DNA from 2 places in the Dactylosporangium sp. NPDC051484 genome. Region 1 is predicted to be linked to the other one. Evidence: riboswitches for the same ligand, from Rfam matches in the RefSeq annotation. Region 1 holds a riboswitch; the other holds the start of a gene.
The links. Region 1 has a riboswitch for glycine ahead of gcvP (aminomethyl-transferring glycine dehydrogenase). Riboswitches for the same ligand answer to the same signal wherever they lie in the genome.
Positions count from the first base shown of each region.

Region 2: it holds a riboswitch for glycine, as region 1 does, so the genes downstream of both, gcvP (aminomethyl-transferring glycine dehydrogenase) here and gcvP (aminomethyl-transferring glycine dehydrogenase) in region 1, are expected to answer to the same signal.

Region 1 covers NZ_JBFAZX010000002.1:532,173-541,708, forward strand. The annotation lists glycine riboswitch at 1-70, shown strand, start outside; gene AB0367_RS06290 (L-serine ammonia-lyase) at 185-1,558, shown strand; glycine riboswitch at 1,661-1,756, shown strand; gene gcvP (aminomethyl-transferring glycine dehydrogenase) at 1,906-4,767, shown strand; gene gcvT (glycine cleavage system aminomethyltransferase GcvT) at 4,799-5,899, shown strand; gene gcvH (glycine cleavage system protein GcvH) at 5,930-6,304, shown strand; gene AB0367_RS06310 (BTAD domain-containing putative transcriptional regulator) at 6,491-9,536, opposite strand, start outside.
Region 2 covers NZ_JBFAZX010000007.1:40,789-52,430, forward strand. The annotation lists gene AB0367_RS14980 (bifunctional nuclease family protein) at 409-873, opposite strand; gene AB0367_RS14985 (MerR family transcriptional regulator) at 1,006-1,722, opposite strand; gene AB0367_RS14990 (FHA domain-containing protein) at 1,727-2,167, opposite strand; gene gcvH (glycine cleavage system protein GcvH) at 2,338-2,718, opposite strand; gene AB0367_RS15000 (DUF881 domain-containing protein) at 2,735-3,427, opposite strand; gene AB0367_RS15005 (small basic family protein) at 3,447-3,779, opposite strand; gene AB0367_RS15010 (DUF881 domain-containing protein) at 3,776-4,612, opposite strand; gene AB0367_RS15015 (CDP-alcohol phosphatidyltransferase family protein) at 4,674-5,270, opposite strand; gene AB0367_RS15020 (class I SAM-dependent methyltransferase) at 5,327-6,028, opposite strand; gene AB0367_RS15025 (AAA family ATPase) at 6,025-6,594, opposite strand; gene AB0367_RS15030 (nucleotidyltransferase domain-containing protein) at 6,644-7,396, opposite strand; partial or broken gene AB0367_RS15035 (nucleotidyltransferase domain-containing protein) at 7,448-8,101, opposite strand; glycine riboswitch at 8,135-8,233, shown strand; gene gcvP (aminomethyl-transferring glycine dehydrogenase) at 8,311-11,136, shown strand; gene AB0367_RS15045 (DUF5999 family protein) at 11,162-11,371, opposite strand; partial or broken gene AB0367_RS15050 (chorismate-binding protein) at 11,504-11,642, shown strand, end outside.

The sequences.
Region 1 (9,536 bases):
CCCGCGCCGAAGGTGTAAACCGTCCCAGCCGGCGGTGAGGCTCTCAGGCAAAGATGACAGAGCGGGGAGGCAGACCTGTCCCAGACCTCGGTCTGGGTCGAGAGGAGCCTCCCGTCGTGCCCTGCAACATCGACAAGATCTTGATGAGCGTCACGGACGGCCGACGCTCAGCCGAGGAACAGCCATGGCGTTGAGCGCCTTCGACCTGTACTCGGTCGGCATCGGTCCGTCCAGCTCGCACACGGTCGGACCCATGCGCGCGGCGAAGATCTTCGCCGACACGCTGGTCCGCGATCAGCGCACGCCCCTCGTGCACCGCGTGCGGGCCGATCTGTACGGATCGCTCGCCGCGACCGGTCGCGGGCACGGAACGCCGAAGGCCGTCATCCTCGGCCTGGAAGGCGATGACCCGGCAACCGTCGACATCGATCACATCGACGAGCGCGTGGAGACCATCACCAGGCGGCACACGCTGACCCTGCCCGGCGGCCACGTCATCGCCTTCGAGCCCGACCGCGACATCACCCTGCACCGCAGGCGGACGCTACCCGCCCACCCCAACGGCATGTCCTTCACCGCCTACGCGGATGACGGCACGATCCTCGACCAGCGAACGTTCTACTCGATCGGCGGAGGCTTCGTCGTCGACGCCGCCGCGGACGGCACGATCGCCCTGGTGCCGGACGACACCGTCGTGCGCTACCCGTTCACCACGGCCGCCGAGTTGCTCGCCCACTGCCATGAGACCGGCCTGCCGATTTCGGAGATCATGCTCGCCAACGAGCGTGCGTGGCGAACGACGGAGCAGATCCGGGCCGGATTGCTGTCCCTCTGGCAGGCCATGGCCGAGTGCGTCGAGCGCGGCTGTCACCGCAGCGGAGTGCTGCCCGGAGGCCTGAAGGTGCCGCGCCGCGCACCCGGCCTCTTCACCAAACTCTCGACGGGCCACGATTCGACCGACCCGCTGCGTGCCGTCGACTGGATCAACCTCTACGCGCTGGCCGTCAACGAGGAGAACGCCGCGGGCGGCCGCATCGTCACCGCGCCGACCAATGGCGCCGCGGGCATCATCCCCGCGGTGCTGCACTACTACGTACGTTTCGTGGCCGGCGCAAGCGACGACGGCATCGTGCGGTTCCTGCTCACGGCCGCCGCCATCGGCATCATCATCAAGGAGAATGCCTCCATCTCCGGCGCCGAGGTCGGCTGCCAGGGCGAGGTCGGGTCCGCCTGCGCGATGGCGGCCGCCGGGCTGTGCGAGGTGACCGGTGGCAGCCCGGAGCAGGTCGAGAACGCCGCGGAGGTCGGCATCGAACACAACCTCGGCCTCACCTGCGACCCGATCGGCGGCCTCGTGCAGATCCCCTGCATCGAACGCAACGCGATCGCCTCCGTCAAAGCGGTCAATGCCGCCCGCCTCGCCCTGCACGGCACCGGGAACCACAGCGTCAGCCTGGACAAGGCGGTCAAGACCATGCGGCAGACCGGGTACGACATGCACACCAAGTACAAGGAGACCTCCCGTGGTGGCCTGGCCGTCAACATCGTCGAATGCTGAGCACACCGTCGACGGCCGCGGCCGCAGCGTCATGACGGGCGGCCGCCCGCGGAGCGCGGCCTGACCGTTCGCTCACCCCTGACAACTCAACATCACGCTGTTCGAACCGGGGCGGGAGAGCCCTCGCCCATCCATGGCGAGGCGCCGAAGGAGCAACACTCCCCAGAATCTCTCAGGCCCAGCGACCGCTCCGGTGAGGCGACTCTGGAAAGCCAGGACGTCACGTCCTGCACCCAAGGTGCAAACCACCCGACCGGTGGTGAACCTCTCAGGTACCGATGACAGAGCGGGGAGGTCACCCGTCCACGGCGCCGCGTCACGGTGCCCCCAGCAGGGAGCCTCCCTCAATGACCTCTCCCATACCCGCCGCTCACGGCGAGTTCGCCGCCCGGCACATCGGCATCAGCGATGCGGACCGGGCCAAGATGCTGGCGGAAGTCGGCTACCGGAGCCTGGCCGAGCTCATCGACGCCGCCGTCCCGAGCGGCATCCGCAGCACCGGCGACCTGAACCTGCCGGCGGCGGCCACCGAGGCCGAGGCACGTGCCGAACTGCTGGAGTTCGCGAGCCGGAACACCGTGGCCGTCCCCATGATCGGCCTGGGCTACCACCCGGCCATCACGCCCGCGGTGATCCGGCGCAACGTGCTGGAGGACCCGGCGTGGTACACCGCCTACACGCCGTACCAGCCGGAGATCAGCCAGGGCCGGCTCGAGGCACTGCTCAACTTCCAGACCATGATCGGCGACCTCACCGGACTGCCGACCGCCAACGCGTCGCTGCTCGACGAGGGTACGGCGGTCGCCGAGGCCGTCACGGTCATGCGCCGTGTCGCGGCCAAGAAGGGCTCCGCCCGCGTCCTGGTCGACCGGGACACCTTGCCGCAGACCCTCGACGTCCTGCGCACCCGTGCCGCCGCCGTCGGTATCGAGGTCGTGGACATCGACCCCGGCGAAGCGCTGCCGGACGACGACTTCTTCGGCGTGGTGCTGTCCTACCCCGGCTGCTCGGGCGCGGTCCGCGACCTTCGGGAGGTGACCGCCGCGGCACAGGCGCGCGGGGCATTGGTCACCGTGACCGCCGACCTGCTGGCGCTCACCCTGCTCACGCCGCCGGGAGAACAGGGCGCCGACATCGTCGTCGGATCGTCCCAGCGCTTCGGCGTGCCCCTGTTCTACGGCGGGCCGCACGCGGGCTACATCGCGGTCCGCGCCGGGCTCGAACGTCACCTGCCCGGCCGGCTCGTGGGCGTGTCCGTGGACGACGCCGGCCGGCCCGCGTACCGCCTCGCCCTGCAGACCCGCGAGCAGCACATCCGGCGCGACAAGGCGACCAGCAACATCTGCACGGCGCAGGTGCTGCTCGCCGTGGTCGCGTCGATGTACGCCGTCTACCACGGCCCCGACGGCCTGACCGAGATCGCCCGGCGGACGCACCGGCACGCCGCCCTCATCGCCGCCGGCCTGCGGGCCGGCGGAGTCACGGTGGTACACCCCGAGTTCTTCGACACCCTGCTGGTGCGCGTCCCCGGCCGCGCCGAGGAGGTCGTCGCGGCCGCACACGGCGAGGGCCTGCGGCTGCGGCAGGTGGATGGCGACCACGTCGGTGTCTCCTGCTCCGAGGTCACCACGCGGGAGCACGTCCGCCTCGTGCTCAAGGCCTTCGGCTGTGCCGGTGACGCCCCGGACGAACCGGCGGCGCACACCTCGGCGGCGCTTCCGCCGGCACTGCGCCGGACCTCCCCCTTCCTCACCCACCCGGTCTTTCACCAGCACCGATCCGAAACCGCGATGCTGCGCTACCTGCGCCGGCTCTCGGACCGTGACTTCGCGCTGGACCGCGGCATGATCCCGCTCGGGTCCTGCACCATGAAGCTCAACGCGACCACCGAGATGGAGCCCGTCAGCTGGCCCGCCTTCGCGGACCTGCACCCGTTCGCACCGGCTGCGGACGCGGCCGGGTACGTGGCCCTGGTCGAGCAGGTCGAGGCGTGGCTGGCCGAGGTCACCGGTTACGCGAAGGTCTCCATCCAGCCCAACGCCGGATCGCAGGGCGAACTCGCGGGCCTGCTGGCGATCCGCGCCTATCACCACGGCAACGGCCAGGCCGACCGCGATGTGTGCCTGATCCCGGCCAGCGCGCACGGCACCAACGCGGCCTCCGCCGTCATGGCCGGGATGCGCGTCGTCGTGGTGGCGTCCCTGCCCGACGGCACGGTCGACCTCGACGACCTCGAAGCCAAGTGCGCGCAGCACTTCGCCAGCCTGGCCGCGATCATGGTCACCTACCCCTCGACGCACGGCGTCTACGAGGAGAGCATCACCCGGCTGTGCGAGCTGGTGCACGAGCACGGCGGCCAGGTCTACATCGACGGCGCCAACCTCAACGCGCTGCTCGGGGTCGCCAAGCCGGGCGAGTTCGGCGGCGACGTGTCGCACCTCAACCTGCACAAGACGTTCTGCATCCCGCACGGCGGCGGCGGGCCGGGCGTCGGGCCGGTCGCGGTGGCCGAACACCTGATCCCGTATCTGCCCACCCACCCGCTGCACCCCGACGCCGGGCGCCGCGCGGGGATCGGCGCGGTGAGCGCCGCACCGTTCGGCAGCGCCGGCATCCTGCCGATCCCGTGGGCGTACATCCGGATGATGGGCGCGGACGGGCTGACCGAGGCCACCCGCACCGCGGTGCTGAGCGCCAACTACGTGGCCCGCCGGCTCGCACCGTACTTCCCGGTCCTGTACGCGGGGGCGGCGGGCCTGGTCGCGCACGAGTGCATCCTCGACGTCCGCCCGATCACCGCCGCCACGGGCGTGACGGTCGACGACATCGCCAAGCGGCTCATCGACTACGGCTTCCACGCGCCGACGATGAGCTTCCCGGTCGCCGGAACGCTGATGATCGAGCCGACGGAAAGCGAGGACCTCGGGGAGCTGAACCGCTTCTGCGCGGCGATGATCGCGATCCGCGCTGAGATCGACCGGGTGGCCGAGGGCGTCTGGAGCCTGCAGGACAGCCCGCTGCGGCGGGCGCCGCACACCGCGGCCGCGATCACCGGCGAGTGGACCCGTGCCTACTCGCGCGAGCTGGCCGTCTTCCCCGCCGGCGTCACCCCCGACAAGTACTGGCCGCCGGTCGGCCGGATCGACCAGGCGCACGGCGACCGGAATCTGGTCTGCACGTGCCCGCCCATCGAGTCGTACGAGTCGTGACCCGAGCGGTCACGAGCTGAGAGGTATTCCCATGTCGAAACAGACACCCTTGCACGACATTCATGCCGAACTCGGCGCGTCGTTCACCGACTTCGCCGGGTGGTCCATGCCGTTGCGCTACACGTCCGAGCTGGCCGAGCACCACGCCGTGCGGACCAGTGCCGGGATCTTCGATCTCACCCACATGGGCGAGATCGAGCTGTCCGGTCCAGAGGCGGGCCGGGCTCTCGACCACGCCCTGGTCGGCCAGCCGTCGAAGATCGCCGTCGGCCGCGCCCGCTACTCCATGCTGGTCCACGAGACCGGCGGCGTGCTCGACGACCTCGTCGTCTACCGTCTGGCCGAGGACAGGTACCTCATCGTCGCCAACGCCAGCAACGCGGTGATCGTGTTCTCCTGCCTGCGTGACCGGATCGACGGCTACGCCGCCACGATCCGGGACGCTTCCGACGAGTGGGCGCTGCTGGCGGTCCAGGGCCCCAACTCCGCCGCGATCATCGGCGAACTCGCCGATGTCGACGTCCCCTCGCTGAAGTACTACTCGGTCGACCCGGCGCGGCTGGCGGAGCGCGACGTGCTCCTCGCGCGCACCGGCTACACCGGCGAGGACGGCTTCGAGGTCTACTGCCGCCCGCAGGACGCCGCTGCCCTCTGGCGGGCGATCAGCGCGGCAGGCGCCCGGCACGCGCTGGTCCCGTGCGGCCTGGCCTGCCGTGACACGTTGCGCCTCGAGGCCGGCATGCCGTTGTACGGCCAGGAGCTCACCGTTCGCACCACGCCGTTCGAGGCGGGACTGGGCCGGGTCGTGGCGTTCGGAAAGCCGGGCGGGTTCGTCGGCGAGGCGGCCCTGGCCGCCCGGCGCGACGAGGGCCCGGCCCGCGTCCTGGTCGGCCTGACCTCCACCGGGCGACGAGCTCCGCGCACCGGCTATGCCGTGCTCGACCCGGACACCGGCGAACGCATCGGCGAGATCACCTCGGGCGCCCTGTCCCCCACCCTCGGCCACCCCGTGGCGATGGCCTACCTGCCGCCGGACCGGAACGAGCCCGGCACCGAGGTGCTCGTCGACATCCGGGGCAGCAAGCAGCAAGCCACGGTCGTCCAGCTGCCCTTCTACCGCCGCCAGGCCTGACCCAACTTCGAGAAGAGAAGAGAACACATCGTGAGCCTGCCCGCAGACCTTCAGTACACCCGCGACCACGAGTGGCTCGCGACCGACGGCGACCTGTCGACCGTCGGCATCACCACCTATGCCGCCGACGCGCTCGGCGACGTCGTCTACCTCAGCGTGCCCGCCGTCGGCGACACGATCAAGGCCGGCGAGCCCTGCGGAGAGATCGAGTCGACCAAGTCCGTCAGCGACCTGGTCGCCCCCGCGGACGGCGAGGTCGTCGAGATCAACGACGCCGCGGTCGCCGACCCCGCCGTGATCAACTCCGACCCGTTCGGAGCCGGCTGGTTGTTCCGGATGCGGATCACCGGCACGCCGGATCTGCTCGACGCGACCGCCTACGCGGCACTCACCGGAGAAGCCTGACCACGGCCGTGCTGGATCGCCGGCCCGCCGCCGCCACCACCGGGAAGGCGGAGCCGGCCGATCCTTGCCGAGCTGAGCAGCGGCCGGCCGGTCGCCCGGCTCACCGAGCCGGGTGAGGCGGTGCGCCCGGCCGGCAACGCCGCCCTCGCCGCGCGGGCGCGGCCGGGCTTGTCGTGGTAGCCGGGTTCAGACACCGGCCAGCGCCGCCCGCGCTTCCGCCAGCCAGTGCGGCGCGCCCCACCGGGTGGCGACCTCGACGGCGAGCCGGTAGTGCTCGGCCGCCTCCCCGGCCCGGCCCAGCAGGGCGTACAGCTCCCCGAGCGTCAGCGCGACCGGGCGCATGACGATGGAGGTGCTCGACACTGCGGCCAGCTGGTCGCGCACCGGCCGCAGCGCGTCGAGCACCGCCGGGGCCAGGTCCGCGCGGCCGAGCGCGCACACCGCCAGCGCGCGGACGGTGTAGAAGCCGATCTCGAAGTAGTCGGGCCGGATCGGGTACGTGCCGATGGGCACCGCCGCCGCCTCGCGCAGGCGCCCGGCCGTGGCCAGCGCCAGCGCGTGGGCGTCGGCGGCGCGCGGGCCCAGCCGCTCGAGCATCACCCGGGTCGGCTCGACGAGCTCGGCCATGCGCCCCTGACTGATCATCAGCGTCGCGGTCGCCAGGAAGTGGAACCCGTCGGCGTGGAATGAGCCCGTCCGCCGCAGCTGGTCCCAGACCTCGTCGTAGTGGCCCTGCGCCGCGGCGAAGTCGCCCGCCACGTGGGCCAGCACGCCGTGCGCGGCCGCGTTGATCGCCAGGGGCTCGGCCAGCCGGTACGTCCGCGCGATCGCGCGCTGCCGGGCGATCGACTGGGACAGCTCCTGCGGGCGGTTGCCCGCCGCCGCGCAGTTGCCGAGCACCTGCTCGGCCACCCAGAGGTACGAGACCAGGCCGTGCTCCTGCGCGACCTCGCGCAGCTCGGCGCCGAGCACCGCGCGGCTCTCGACGTCCCGGTCGTAGCGCATGGTGCGCAGGCGCGCGGCCAGCCCGAGCGCCAGCAGCGCCGGGTCGCCGAGGCCGCGGGCCAGCTCGAGCGCATCCCGGCCGGCAAGCTCGCCGCGCGGATCGGCGTCGCCGTCGAGCTCGCTGGTCAGCGCGTCGAGCAACCGGCAGCGGTCCGCGGCGGCGAGGTCGCCGCGGCGCAGCAGCCGGGTGAGCAGGTCGACGATCCGGTCGTCGCGGATTTCGTACTCCCGGATCTGCCACGGCGTCGCGACGGTCCACGCGGTGAACGCCGCGACGAGCAGCTCCTCCCGCCCGGACGCGACGGCGACGTCCACGGCCCGGGCGCGGGTGGCCCGGGCGGCGGCGACCGCGCCCGCGGACGCCTGGGCGCGCAGCAGGCGCCCGAGCAGGTTCACGAGCAGGGCGTCGCGGTCGCCGGGCACCGCGTCCGCGGTCGCGAGGGCGCCCTCGAGCAGCTCGGCCGCGGCGTCATACGCGTAGCGCCGCTCGGCCAGCTCGGCGGCCCGGATCGCGTACTCGACGGCGAGCCCGGCGGTGTCCGAGGACGCGGCGCGCGCGTAGTGGTAGGCCAGGGCCGGGTAGTCGTCGGGCCGGCGGCGGCGGGTGCACGCGGCCACGCGAGCGTGCATCCTCGTGCGGCGCAGGTGGGAGAGGTCCGTGTACATCGTGTCGCGCACCAGCCCGTGCACGAACCGCACCCGCCCGGGCGCCGGCTCGGTCAGCAGCCCCGCGATGAGCCCCGCCTCGAGCGCGTCGAGCACCGCGCCCTCGTCGGCGTCGGCCGCCTCGACCAGCGTCTCGACGTCGGCCTCCCGCCCGACGACGGCCGCCAGCCGCAGCACCGCGACCGCGGGCTGCGGCAGCCGGGACAGCCGCCGGCGCAGCACGTCGCGCACCCCCTCGGGCACGTCGGAGGTGGCGACCAGGGCGCCCTCGGAGGCGAGCAGCCGCGCGGACTCGCGCACATAGAACGGGTTGCCGCCGGTCCGCTCGGCCAGCGCGGCCACGGTCGCCGGGTCGACGCTGGTGCTCGCGAACGTCTCGACGAGCCACGCCACGTCCGCGGCGGCCAGCCCGTCCAGGTGCACCCGCACCGGCGAGCGGCGGGCCAGTTCGGCCATCGCCCCGGCAAGCCGCTCCCGGTTGTCGGCGGGGCGCAGCGCGGCGACGAGCAGCACCCGCGGCCCGCCGGCCTCGACCAGCTCGGCCACGCTGCCGAGCAGCATGAGCGTCTCGACGTCCGCGGCGTGCAGGTCGTCGAGCACGATCGCGACCGGCCGCTCGCCGCCCGCGGCCGCGCGCAGCCACGCGATCACCGCCCGATGCAGCCGGAACCGCCCGGCCGCGACGTCCTGCTCGCCGGGCCGCGCGGCGACCCCGGCGTCGTCGAGCAGCGGGGCGATGGCCGGGCGCAGCTCGCCGGGCGGGGCGTGCTCCTCGAGGCGGCGCAGCGCCTCGACCCAGGCCCAGGCGGGCGGTGCGCCCTCGACCTCGGGGCAGCGCCCAAGCAGGACGAGCCAGCCGTCGTCCTCGAGCTCGCGCCGGAAGCGACCGAGCAGGCTGGTCTTGCCGACCCCGGCCTCCCCGGTGAGCAGCACGATGCGGGGCCGCTCGACGGCGGCGACGCGCAGGGTGGCGAGCTCGTCGTCGCGCCCGACGAACAGCTCGGCCCCGGAGTCACCCGGTCGCGTCGCGCCGGCTTCCCTGTCCGCCTCTCCGCTCGACCCGGCGGTGTCCCGGCGGGCGTCCTCGCCCGCCGGGACCGCGGTGCCCGCGGCTCGGTGCGTGTTCCCGCCGATCGCGGCGGCCATGCGCGCGGCCCGGTCCGGTGCCTCCGTGCCGGACATATCCGGCAACATCGCCGGCTCAGGTGCCGCCGCTGTGGGTGGGCGTTGTTGCGGGAGGAGGTCCACGCGCTGGGCGAGGATCGCCGACTCCAGGTCGACCAGCGGGCGCCCCGGATCCAGGCCGAGCTCCTCGGCGAGCAGCGTGCGCGCCCGGCGCAGCGCCGCCAACGCGTCGGCCTGGCGCCCCATCGTCCACAACGCCAGGGCCAGCAGGCGCCAGCCCTCCTCGCGCAGCGGGTACTGGCGAGTCAGCGGCTCGGCCTCCGCTGCCGCCTCCGCCGCGCCGCCCGTGCGCAGGGTCACGTCCAGCAGGAGCTCGCGGGCGGCGAGGCGGAGCTCTTCCAGGCGTACCGCTTCCGGCTGGGCCCAGGACTCCCCC
Region 2 (11,642 bases), on a different contig from region 1:
GCTGGCGAACGGCGACCCGTGTTCGACGCTACCCGGCGAGCCGCCTCCCGGCGCGCGGCGTCGCGGAACTTACCCGGGTGAACCGCGAGCCCGGAAAGGGGGAACCACCTGGTGACCGCGAATCACCCCGATGATCCCCCAGAACGCCTGACGGCACGGCCCCCCACGGCCGGGCCGAAGATGCCGCTAAGGCGATCGTGAGGCGGGCGCGGCCGGGCTGCGTCGCTCCGCCGCCGGCTTGAAGGGTGAGGCGCCAGGGTGCGTCCTGAGGGGACGGTGGAGCGCGCGGCGCATGGCGAAGCGCGAAGGTCGGAGGCAGGCCGATGGCGCCGTGATCTGCTCAACCGCGGCTACCAAGAGCTGCCCGCCCGGGGCGGGTGCCGTGGCCGTCCTCTGCGGGAGGGCCGGTCAGCCGGCGAAGTCCTCCGGGCGGACCTGCTCCAGGAACTCGCGGAACTTCTCGACCTCGTCCTCCTGCTCGTCCGGGATGACGATCGCGGCCTCGGTCAGGACCTGGTCGGCGCAGCGGATCGGGGCGCCGACGCGCAGGGCCAGAGCGATCGAGTCGCTCGGGCGGGCCGAGACCCGGACGTTTTCGCCGATGACGAGCTCGGCGTAGAAGATGTTGTCGCGCATCTCCACGATCTCGACGGCGTGCAGCGGTGCCTTCAAGGCTGCCAGCATGTCGCGCATCAGGTCGTGGGTGAGCGGCCGGGCCGGCTTGACCCCCTGTTGCTCATAGGCGATCGCGGTCGCCTCCACCGCGCCGATCCAGATCGGCAGGTAGCGGTCGCCGTCGACCTCCTTGAGCAACACGATGGGCTGATTGGTAGGCAGCTCCACGCGAACCCCGACCACATTCAGCTCTCGCACTGCCGCCGCCTCCGTGTCGACTTTGCCTCTCCCTGCACGTTACACGGACACCACCGCAGTCGTGCCACTCGCACGGCCGGTGTGATGTGCCGAGTGGTGAAGATCGCCCGCGGGGACCGGAGTGGAAATCGGCTACTTGCCCAGGATTTCCCGCAGGCCCGCGCGGACCAGGGCGGCGTGCACGCGCTGGGTGAGCGCGGCGAGTTCGTGCACGGTGTCGGCCGCGCGGGCGCGGCCCGCTGGGCCGTTCTGTCTGGTCATCGGGGTGATGAGCTGGCTGAACAGGCCGATCTCGCGATCGGCGGCGGCCCGGTACGCGCGCAGGTGCCGCGGCTCGAGGCCGAACTCCGCCAGGCGGGCCGCGGCGGTCGCGACCTCCAGGGCGTCGGCGTCGTAGCCGCTGCCGGGGCGGGGTCTGAGCAGGCCGTGATCCTCCAGCGCCTTAAGCCCGGGGTCGGTCAGCCCGGTCTTGGTCAGCAGTTCGTCGCGGGTGAGCCGGATCTCGGAGGGGGGCTCCTGCGGTGCCACCGCGGAGACCTCGGTGAGGGGCTCCCGCATCGTGGCCAGGTGCTCGCGAATGACGCGAAGCGGGAGGTACTGGTCACGCTGGGCGGTCAGCACGTAGCGGAGCCGGGCGACGTCCGTCCACGTGTACTTGCGATACCCGGCCGGGGTGCGCCGCGGCTCGACGAGCCCTTCCGTCTCCAGGAATCGCAGCTTGGAGATGGTGACGTCGGGGAAGTCGCCGCGCAGGTGCGCGAGGACCTCGCCGATGCTCATGAGACGCTCACCCCGGGTGAGATCCTCACCCGGGGTGGCAGAGTTCCAGGCGGCCGCCGACGCCGTCATCGCCTCAGCTTTCGTCGGGGCGCGGTCCTGCCACGAATACGAGGCGGAACTTGCCGATCTGGACCTCGTCGCCATTGCTGAGCGTGGCGGCCTCGACACGCTCCCGGTTGACGTAGGTGCCGTTGAGGCTGCCGACGTCGCGCACCGTGAAGGTGCCGCCCTCGCGGTGGAACTCGGCGTGGCGGCGCGAGACCGTCACGTCGTCGAGGAAGATGTCACTGTCAGGGTGCCGGCCGCTCGTCGTCACGTCATGGTCGAGCAGGAAGCGCGCGCCGGCGTTCGGACCGCGGCGGACCGCGAGCAGAGCGGTGCCAGGCGGCAGCGAACCCGACATGCGGGTGGGGACCATGTCAGTGTCCGGCCCCTCGATGGCATCCTCAATGGCGCCAAGGTTGAGCGTGGACGTGACGTCGAGCGGGGGGAACTCGTCGTCTGGGCGCGTCATCGAACCACCTCACGGTCGTATGTCGGTGTCTACCGGCTGCATTCCACGATGCATAGGAAGGATGCATCAGAATGCCGAGAACGCATACGGTTGACTTGGCGAGCCTAGTCACGCCCGAAATATCGGGTCAACCGGACGCGCGGCAAATGGACTGGCGGAACTTCGGGGGGTCAGCCGACGGTCAGTTCACCGTAGGCCTTGGCGTCGAGCAGGGCGTCGACCGCGGCCGGGTCGGACACCTTGAGCTCGACCAGCCAGCCCTCGCCGTACGGGTCGGAGTTGACGAGCTCGGGCGAGCCCTCCAGCGCCGCGTTCACCGCGATGACCTCGCCGGAGACCGGCGCGTAGATCTCCGACACGCTCTTGGTCGACTCGACCTCGCCGATCGCGTCGCCGGCCTGGTAGGCGGAGCCGGCCTCGGGCAGCTGCACGAACACGATGTCGCCCAGGGAGTCCTGTGCGAAATGCGTGATACCGACCTTGAACGTGCCCTCGCCGGCTGGGGCGAGCCACTCGTGCTCGGCGGTGTACCGCAGATCCTCGGGAATCACGTGGAGTCCTTCTTCGTCAGGCGGGCTTGGCGTATTGCAACGCACCGGCAGTGTGCAGCGCTGTCACGTGCACCGGATCCGCTTCGTGCACGGAAACCGTACCGCCGTGCTGGCGAACGCTGTCCACGACCCCTCCCGGGATGTTCAGCGCCGTCCGCATGGTGTCCGGACCTCCGATGACGGTGATCGTATAGGGCGCGGCGAGCGTCGTCCCCCCGACCACGAGGCGGCCCCCGTCCGGGCCGTCCACGAAGTACGTGGAGGCGACGATGCGCACCGCCGGCCCGCCCGCCCCGGCGATCTGCATCGCCTCGGCGCCGGCGCCGCGCAGTTCCTCGATGGCGTCGAGGACCGTTTCGGACTTTATCGCCTCGGTACCCTGCATGAGGTCGATCCGTAGCCCCGGCCCCTCGGCCGGCAGCGTGCCCGCGAGGATCCCCAGCTCGTCGGCGCGCTTGCGGGCGTCGGCGAGCGCGGCGTCGCGGCCCTGCGCGCCCGAGTCGAGCTGCCGCTGCGTGTCCTCGAGGTCGCTGATCGCGCCGCGCATCCGCTCCTGCTGGGCGTCGAGGTCGGAGAGGATCCGCACGAGGTCCTCCGGCCGGGCGGAGGACAGCGCGGCGTCGGAGCCGCCCGCCTTGAACTGCACCGCCACGGCGAAGCCGAGCAGCGCGACCAGGACGGCGATGACGAGGTTGGCCGGTTTCTTCACCGTTGCGGCTCTTCCCGCCTCAGGCCCGGAACAGGTGACGCCGGATCGCCGCCACGTTGCCGAAGATCCGCACGCCGAGCACGACCACCACCCCCGTGGAGAGCTGCCCGCCGACCCCGAGCTTGTCGCCGAGGTACACGATGAGCCCGGCCACCAGCACGTTGGACACGAACGACACGACGAACTGCTTGTCGTCGAAGATCCCGTCGAGCTTGGCCCGGACCCCGCCGAACATCGCGTCGAGCGCCGCGACCACGGCGATCGGCAGGTACGGCGCCAGCCCCGGTGGCACGGTCGGTTCGAGGAAGATGCCGGCTGCGACCCCGATGGCCAGGGCGATCACGGCGATCATCGCGAGGGACCTCCAGAGGGAGAGGGCGAGGGGGTTCTGGCGTAACGCAGCGGCGGCTCGTCGGCCGCGGGGAGGGTCAGCTTCGTGCGCTTCTTCACGCTGAACTGCATCCGGTACTCGTCGACGTAGCGCTTGAAGCGCTTGGCGGTGACGGACCGGCCGAAGGTGTCGGTGATGTCCGGCGGCCCGATCGCGGTGACCTCGTAGGGGCTGGTCACCGGCCGGAAGTCGACCAGGATCACGCCGCCGGCGGTCCGGATCGTGCTCGTCGCCGTCAGGCGCTGCCCGTTCACGGCGATCGCCTCGGCGCCACTTTGCCACAGCCCGTTGGTGATGTCCTGCAGGTCGCGGTCGAGCACCAGGCCGAGGTTCTCCTCGGAGGTACGGCCGGTCACCGGGTCGACCTGCGCCGGCGCGTCGACGACACGCACCGCGACCCCGTCGCCGGTGACCTTGCTCGTGCCGGTCCCGGCCGCGAGGTCGCGCAGCCGCGACGCGTTGTCGCCGCCGGCGAGCGCGTCGTCGCGGGCCTGGTCGACCTGGGCGCGTAGCTCCGCGGCGCGCCGCTGCAACTCGTCGGCGGTGCGCTGGCGCGAGCGGACGTCGGCCGCCAGGTCTTCGCGGGCCTTCGTGGTGCCCGGCGCGGCGGCGACCACCTGGTGATAGGCGACGGCGAGCAGCAAGCCGATGGCGAGCATCGCCGCGGCCGTCAGCCAGCGCCCGGACCGCGGCGGCGCGGCGTCCCCGCGGCGGGCGGCCGCGGCCGTGTACCCGGGGTCGAGCGGGTTGCGGAACAGCTCGCCGAGCAGATCGTCGCGGCGGGGCGAGGTCACGCGCCCTCCTCGCTTCGCTCGTCGGCTGCTCGATGCTGGGTGCCGCTTCGCCGCGGACCGGTCACGGCACCCCGGCGGCCGTGGCGCGTCCGGCGCGCACGTGGACGGCCGCCTGGATGAAGTAGAAGACCGCGGCGACCCAGTACAGCACGATGCCCCACCACAGCAGGGCCCAGCCGCTGGGCAGCGCCCACGATCGCGCCGCCTCGCTGAAGTGCGCCAGCAGCATCATCGGGAAGCCCATGAGCAGGATCGCGGTGGCGGTCTTGCCCACGTAGTGCACCGGCGGCGGCCCGTGGCCGAGCAGCCGCAGCACGACCAGGCACAGCACCATCACGGCCTCGCGCGCGAGCAGCGCGATCGTGAACCACCACGGCACGACGTGCTCGAACGTCAGCGCGAACAGCGTCGCCAGGATGTAGAGCCGGTCGGCGAGCGGGTCGAGCAGCTCACCCAGCCGGCTGACCTGCTTGAGCCGCCGCGCCGCGAACCCGTCCACCCAGTCGCTCAGCCCGCCGACGGCGAGCACGGTGATCGCCCAGCCCGTCGCGTCGGTGGCGAGGAACAGGTACAGGAACAATGGCACGCCGAGCAGGCGCATCAAGCTGATGAGGTTCGGGACGGTGAGCACCGGCCCGAGACCCTGCCGGTCTGCCACGCCGGGAATGCTAACAGCCCGCACGGGTGACCTGGTGGCGGCGCGGCTGCCGAGTGCTACTTGAGCAGGGCGAGCGTGAAGTCGCCCGCCTGCGGGTGGTAGCCGTGGTCGAGGACCCAGCGGTCGGTCAGCGCGGCGGCGAAGCGGGCCGCCACCACCGGGTCCACGTAGAGCTCGTCCGGTGCCCTGGCGGCCTCGGGGCGCTGTGCGCTGAGGAAGTTCACGGCCACCGCCCGCCGGGAAATGTCGTACATCTGTTCTAAGATGGTGAGGTAGTAGAGGGGGTCCTCCGGGTCCGGGAACTGGAAGATGCCGCTCGCGAAGACGTAGTCGTAGCGGCCCCGGGGGGTCTGTGGGATCCGGCCCGGGGGCAGCAGGGCGACGTTCGGGACGCCGCGGGACGTGGCCAGCTCGACCATGCGCGGTTCGAGGTCCACGCCGGTGTAGTCGACGGGGAGGTCCATGGGGAGGTGCACGGAGCACAGGTGGAAGTAGAGGTCGCCGGGGCCGCAGCCCCAGTCGAGGACTGAGCCGCCGCGGTAGCCGGCCGCGCGCAGCAGGGCCTCGAAACGCACGCGCTGCAGGTCGGCGCTGCCCCAGCCCGCGATCCGCCACGTCGGCCCGTGTAGGCCGGCGTGAAACGCGGTGATGGCGGCCGCGCGGGATCCGGACGGCGCGGCGGCGGACGACGCGGGGCGGTCGGTGCTGTTGGTCCCGCTCGTACCGCCGGTGTCGTGGCCGCTGCCGGTCGGGCTCAAATCGCCGCCTCCGTCCAGGCTCGGGTGAGGATCTCGTCGACCGTCTCGGTGGGGGTCTGGTCCGAGGTGTCCAGCCACAGGCCGATCCGCGGGGTCCGGTGCCGCAGACCGGCGTCCAGAGCCTCCACGGTCCAGCCGGTGTAGGCGGTCTTCGCGCGCTCGGACTCGCGGGCGGCGACCGCGGCCGGGGAGGGGGCGAGCACGACCACGAGCAGGGGGCGGTTGCGGATCGACGCGGTCAGCTCGGTCAGGTCGGGGCCGAGGACGACGTCCTGGGCCACGACGGTGAAGCCCGCCTCGAAGTAGGCGTCGGCGACCTGCGCGGTCAGGCGGTAGCGCAGGCGGAGCTGGCGTTCGGCCTCTTCGGTGGCGTCCGGGGTCATCTCGGCGCGGCCACGCACCACCATGCGGCGGAACACGTCGCCGCGCACGTGTACGGAGCGGGGGAGGCGTTCGGCCAGGGCCTGGGCGACCGTGGACTTGCCCGCGGCCTGGATACCGGTGATGAGCACGATCGCGTGGTCGCCGGCACCCAGGCGACCGCCGCCCTCGCCGCGTTCCCGCACAGGACGACCGTATCCGGGCACCGGCGGGCGCGGCGACGTGGGTGAGGCTTCAGCGATGCAGGCGGGTGCGGATGACGAGGTCGTTGAGGGCCGGGCCGGCGGACGGGGTGTCCGGCAGCTTCGAGGCGTCGCGGGCGGCCTCCAGCTCGGCGCTCAGCCGCGCCACGTCGGCCGCCAGGGTCCGCTGGTCGACCAGGTCCGGCGGCAGGGCGCGGTGCTCGCCGGCCCGCTTGGCCTCGATCAGGCCGGGCACGTACGGGAGGGTGTTGAGCACCCGCAGGTCCGCCTCCACCTCGCCGGTGCGCATCAGGTGGATGCCGGTGTGCAGCACGCGCAGGGTGTAGAGGGCCGGTTTCAGCTCGCCGGTGTTGAGGTACAGCTGCCACTGGCCCGCGGCGAAGCCCAGGTAGTGCCGGGCGTGCTCGGGGGTCAGACAGTGCGGCGCGAGGGCCTTGAGCTCCTCGTGCAGCGCGGAGGTGCGCACCAGCAGGGGCGAGAGCAGCTGCTCCAGGACGTAGCCGTTGGGCTTGAGCAGCAGCCGGGCGAACTTGGCGAGCTCCTGGCTGACGACGTCGAGCTCCATGCCCTCGCGGACGCCGCTCGACTGGACCGTCTGCGGGCCCGTCGTCAGGCCCACCACCTCGTCGAGGGGCAGGACGTGGCAGGCGCGCAGGTCGAGGTCCGAGTCGACGGACGCGAAGCCGTAGAGGTGGGCGCCGCTCACCGTGGCGAAGACGAGCGGGTAACGGTGTTCGTCGGCCACGTCGCCCGCCCACGGTGGCACGTCGTCGAGGACCGGCAGCGGCGGCGGGGCGGGCACGTGCGGTACCGACGCTGGGACCGATGTGTGGGCCCTTAGCTCCACCAGGAACTTCTCGACCGCCGCGCGGTCCGGCTCCTCCGGCAGGGTGGAGGCGCTCTCCGCGCGCCGCAGCGCGGCGGACAGCGAGGCGGCCAGGGCCTCGAACGCCTCCCAGGTGAGTTCGCCGCGGCGGATGGCGAGCAGCTCGTCGCGGGCGGCGCGGACGTCGACCAGGACCTCGCCGGTGCGCAGCACATGGGCGCCGGCGCGCAGCAGGCGGGCCATGTGCATCGCCTGCTTCCAGCGCACCTCGCCGGTCTTCGCCCGGGCCGAGGTGAGCTTGGCCAGCTGGTCGCGGGCGTAGTCGCCGTAGGTGCGGGCGGCCCGGCGCGACAGGAACGCCGGGCGCAGGCCGAGCAGGGCCCGGCCGGCGTCGGTGACCCGCTCGACGAGCGGGGACGACAGGCACTCCCAGACCGTCGGGTTGGCGGCCAGCGCGAGCGTGCAGGCGCGCTCGACCTCCCACGAGAACTGCTCCGGCAGCGGGCCCTCCAGGTGTGCCGGCGGCTTGTCCAGGCGCCAGAACAGTGGCGTCGGCGCCTGGAAGACGCCGCGGCGGTCGGTGTCGGAGTCCGGTCCGTCGAGGCCGTAGGCGCGGGAGCCGACGATCGCGGAATAGATCGTGTGCGACGCCACGCTGGTCAGGTCCTGCACAGGAGGTAGGGTAGGCGAGCCGGCAATACCCGCGTGGGAGAGACCGCCGTTGGCAACGGACGGCGGCGCCGAAGGGGCAAATCCTCCCCGGAACCTCTCAGGCAAAAGGACCGCGACGGGTTGGCACCTCTGGAGTCTGCGACAGAGGGGGAGGAGCGCATCGCATCGCCCCTGTCCCGCGAGACCCAGAGAGTGTTGCTATGACGAGTTTCGCCGCGCGGCACATCGGTCCGTCCGTCGACGACCACGCCCGCATGCTCAAGGCCGTCGGATACGAGTCGGTCGAGGAGCTCATGACCGCCGCGATCCCCGGCTCGATCCGCTGGCGCGAGCCGCTCGAGCTGCCGCCGGCGGCGTCGGAGGCGCAGGTGCTCGCGGAACTGCGCGCGCTCGCCTCGGCCAACCGGCCGCTCGTGTCGATGATCGGCCTGGGCTACTACGGCACGCACACACCGCCCGTGATCCTGCGCAATGTGCTCGAGGACCCCTCGTGGTACACGGCCTACACGCCGTACCAGCCCGAGATCAGCCAGGGGCGGCTCGAGGCGCTGCTCAACTTCCAGACGGTCGTGGCCGACCTGACCGGGCTGCCGGTCGCCGGGGCGTCGCTGCTGGACGAGGCCACCGCCGCGGCCGAGGCGATGACCCTCGCCCGCCGCTCGTCCAAGGTCTCCTCCGAGGTGTACGTCGTGGACGCCGACGTGCTGCCGCAGACCCTCGCCGTGATCCGGACCCGGGCCGAGCCGATCGGCATCGAGGTGCGCGTCGTCGACCTCGCGGCGCAGGAGCTGCCGGCCGAGTTCTTCGGGCTGCACCTGCAGTATCCGGGCGCCTCCGGCGCGGTCCGCAACCACGAGGCCCTCGTCGAGCTGGCCCACGAGCGGGGCGCGATCGTCACCGTCGCCGCCGACCTGCTGGCGCTGTGCCTGCTGCGCGAGCCCGGTGCGATCGGCGCCGACGTCGCCGTCGGCAGCGCCCAGCGCTTCGGCGTGCCGATGGGCTTCGGCGGCCCGCACGCCGGCTACATCTCGGTCCGTCAGGGCCTGGAGCGCACGCTGCCCGGCCGGCTCGTCGGCGTGTCGAAGGACGCCGGCGGCGCGCCCGCCTACCGGCTCGCCCTGCAGACCCGCGAGCAGCACATCCGCCGGGAGAAGGCGACCAGCAACATCTGCACCGCGCAGGTGCTGCTCGCGGTGACCGCGAGCATGTACGCGGTGTACCACGGCCCGGACGGGCTGCGCGCGATCGCCGCGCACACCCACGACGCGGCCGCCCGGCTCGCCGCGGGGCTGCGCGCGGGCGGGGTCACCACCGAGCATCTCGCGTTCTTCGACACCGTCACCGCCGTCGTGCCGGGCCGGGCGGCCTCGGTCGTCGAGGCCGCCGCCGCGCGGGGGATCAACCTGCGCCACGTCGACGCCGACCGGGTGAGCATCGCCTGCGACGAGACCACCACGTTCGAGCAGCTGCGCGACGTGCTCGCCGCGTTCGGGCTGGCAGACGTCGACGTGACCGGGCTGGACGGCACCGGCGCGGTGCCGGCCGGGCTGCGCCGCGCGTCGGAGTACCTGACCCACCCGGTGTTCGCAAGCCACCGGTCGGAGACGGCGATGCTGCGATACCTGCGCAGGCTCTCCGACAAGGACTACGCGCTCGACCGGGGCATGATCCCGCTGGGGTCGTGCACGATGAAGCTCAACGCGACGGCCGAGATGGAGCCGATCACCTGGCCCGAGTTCGCCGGCCTGCACCCGTTCGCGCCGGCGTCGCAGACCCAGGGGTATCGCCGGCTGATCGGCGACCTCGAGCGCTGGCTGGCCGAGGTGACCGGCTACGACGCGGTGAGCCTGCAGCCCAACGCCGGATCGCAGGGCGAGCTGGCCGGGCTGCTGGCGATCCGGGCGTATCACCTGGAGCGCGGCGACACCGGGCGGGACGTGTGCCTGATCCCGTCCAGCGCGCACGGCACCAACGCCGCAAGTGCGGTGATGGCGGGCATGCGGGTCGCCGTCGTCGCCTGTGACGAGCTCGGCAACGTCGACCTGGGCGACCTGGACAAGAAGATCGTGCAGCACGGCGAGCGGCTCGCCGCGATCATGGTGACGTATCCGTCGACGCACGGCGTGTACGAGACCGGCATCGCCGACCTGTGCGCGAAGGTGCACGAGGCCGGCGGGCAGGTCTACGTCGACGGCGCCAACCTCAACGCGTTGCTCGGCTACGCCAAGCCGGGCAAGTTCGGCGCCGACGTGTCGCACCTCAACCTGCACAAGACGTTCTGCATCCCGCACGGCGGTGGCGGCCCCGGTGTCGGGCCGGTGGCGGTGCGCTCGCACCTGGCGAAGTACCTGCCGTCGCACCCGTTCCTGGCGGCCGACGCGCCGGTCGGGCCGGTCTCGGCCGCGCCCTGGGGCTCCGCCGGAATCCTGCCGATCCCGTGGACGTATCTGCGGCTGATGGGCCCGGAGGGGCTGAGCCGGGCGACGGCGGCCGCGGTGCTGGCGGCCAACTACGTGGCGGCCCGGCTGCGCGAGCACTACCCGGTGCTCTATAGCGGCGCGGAGCACCTCGTCGCGCACGAGTGCATCCTGGACCTGCGCGGGATCACCCGGGCCAGCGGCGTGACCGTCGCCGACGTCGCCAAGCGGCTCATCGACTACGGCTTCCACGCCCCGACGATGTCGTTCCCGGTCGCCGGCACCCTCATGGTCGAGCCGACCGAGAGCGAGGACCTGGGCGAGCTGGACCGCTTCTGCGACGCGATGATCGCGATCAAGGGGGAGATCGACCGGGTCGCGGCGGGCGAGTGGCCCGCCGGCGACAATCCGCTCGTGAACGCTCCGCACACGGCGGAGGTGGTCACGGCCGACGAGTGGGAGCACGCATACCCGAGGTCGGTGGCGGCCTACCCGTCCGCGGCCGCGCGCGAGGCGAAGTACTGGCCGCCGGTGCGCAGGATCGACGACAGCTACGGCGACCGGAACCTGGTGTGCGCCTGCCCGCCCACCTCCGCGTACGAAGAGTGACGGGCCGGTAAATACGCAGCGTTACCTATGCGGCGCCGACGAGCGTGTGTGGAGCCGGACCCCGGTGCGGCTCAATCACACTGCAATCGGGCAGAAGCTCCCCGGTGTCCTCAAAGGCGATCACACCGTTGCAGAGAAGGCTCCATCCCTGCTCGGGATGGCTCGCTGTGATCTTGGCGGCCTCGCGGTCGACGTCGGCGGCTGAGGGGCAGGGCGGCTGGTGCTGGCAGAGCATCGGGGGTCTCCGATTGAGAGATGCAGGTAAGGCCTGTGTGGTTCTTCACATGACCAGTGATGCACGCTACTACGGTCAACGGCACTATTCCGAGCATGTCACGGCACAACTTGGGGATAATCCACCCTTCGTATGAGCACATTAGGGCCGGTTGTCGGGTACGGGCCCCGGATTGTGGATCTTCCCTCTCCCGGGTTGCCCGCCGCGTGCCGATCGCGTGTTTGGGAGCGCTCCCGGCTGGAATGGCACGCGCGGGATGGCGGCGATCCGC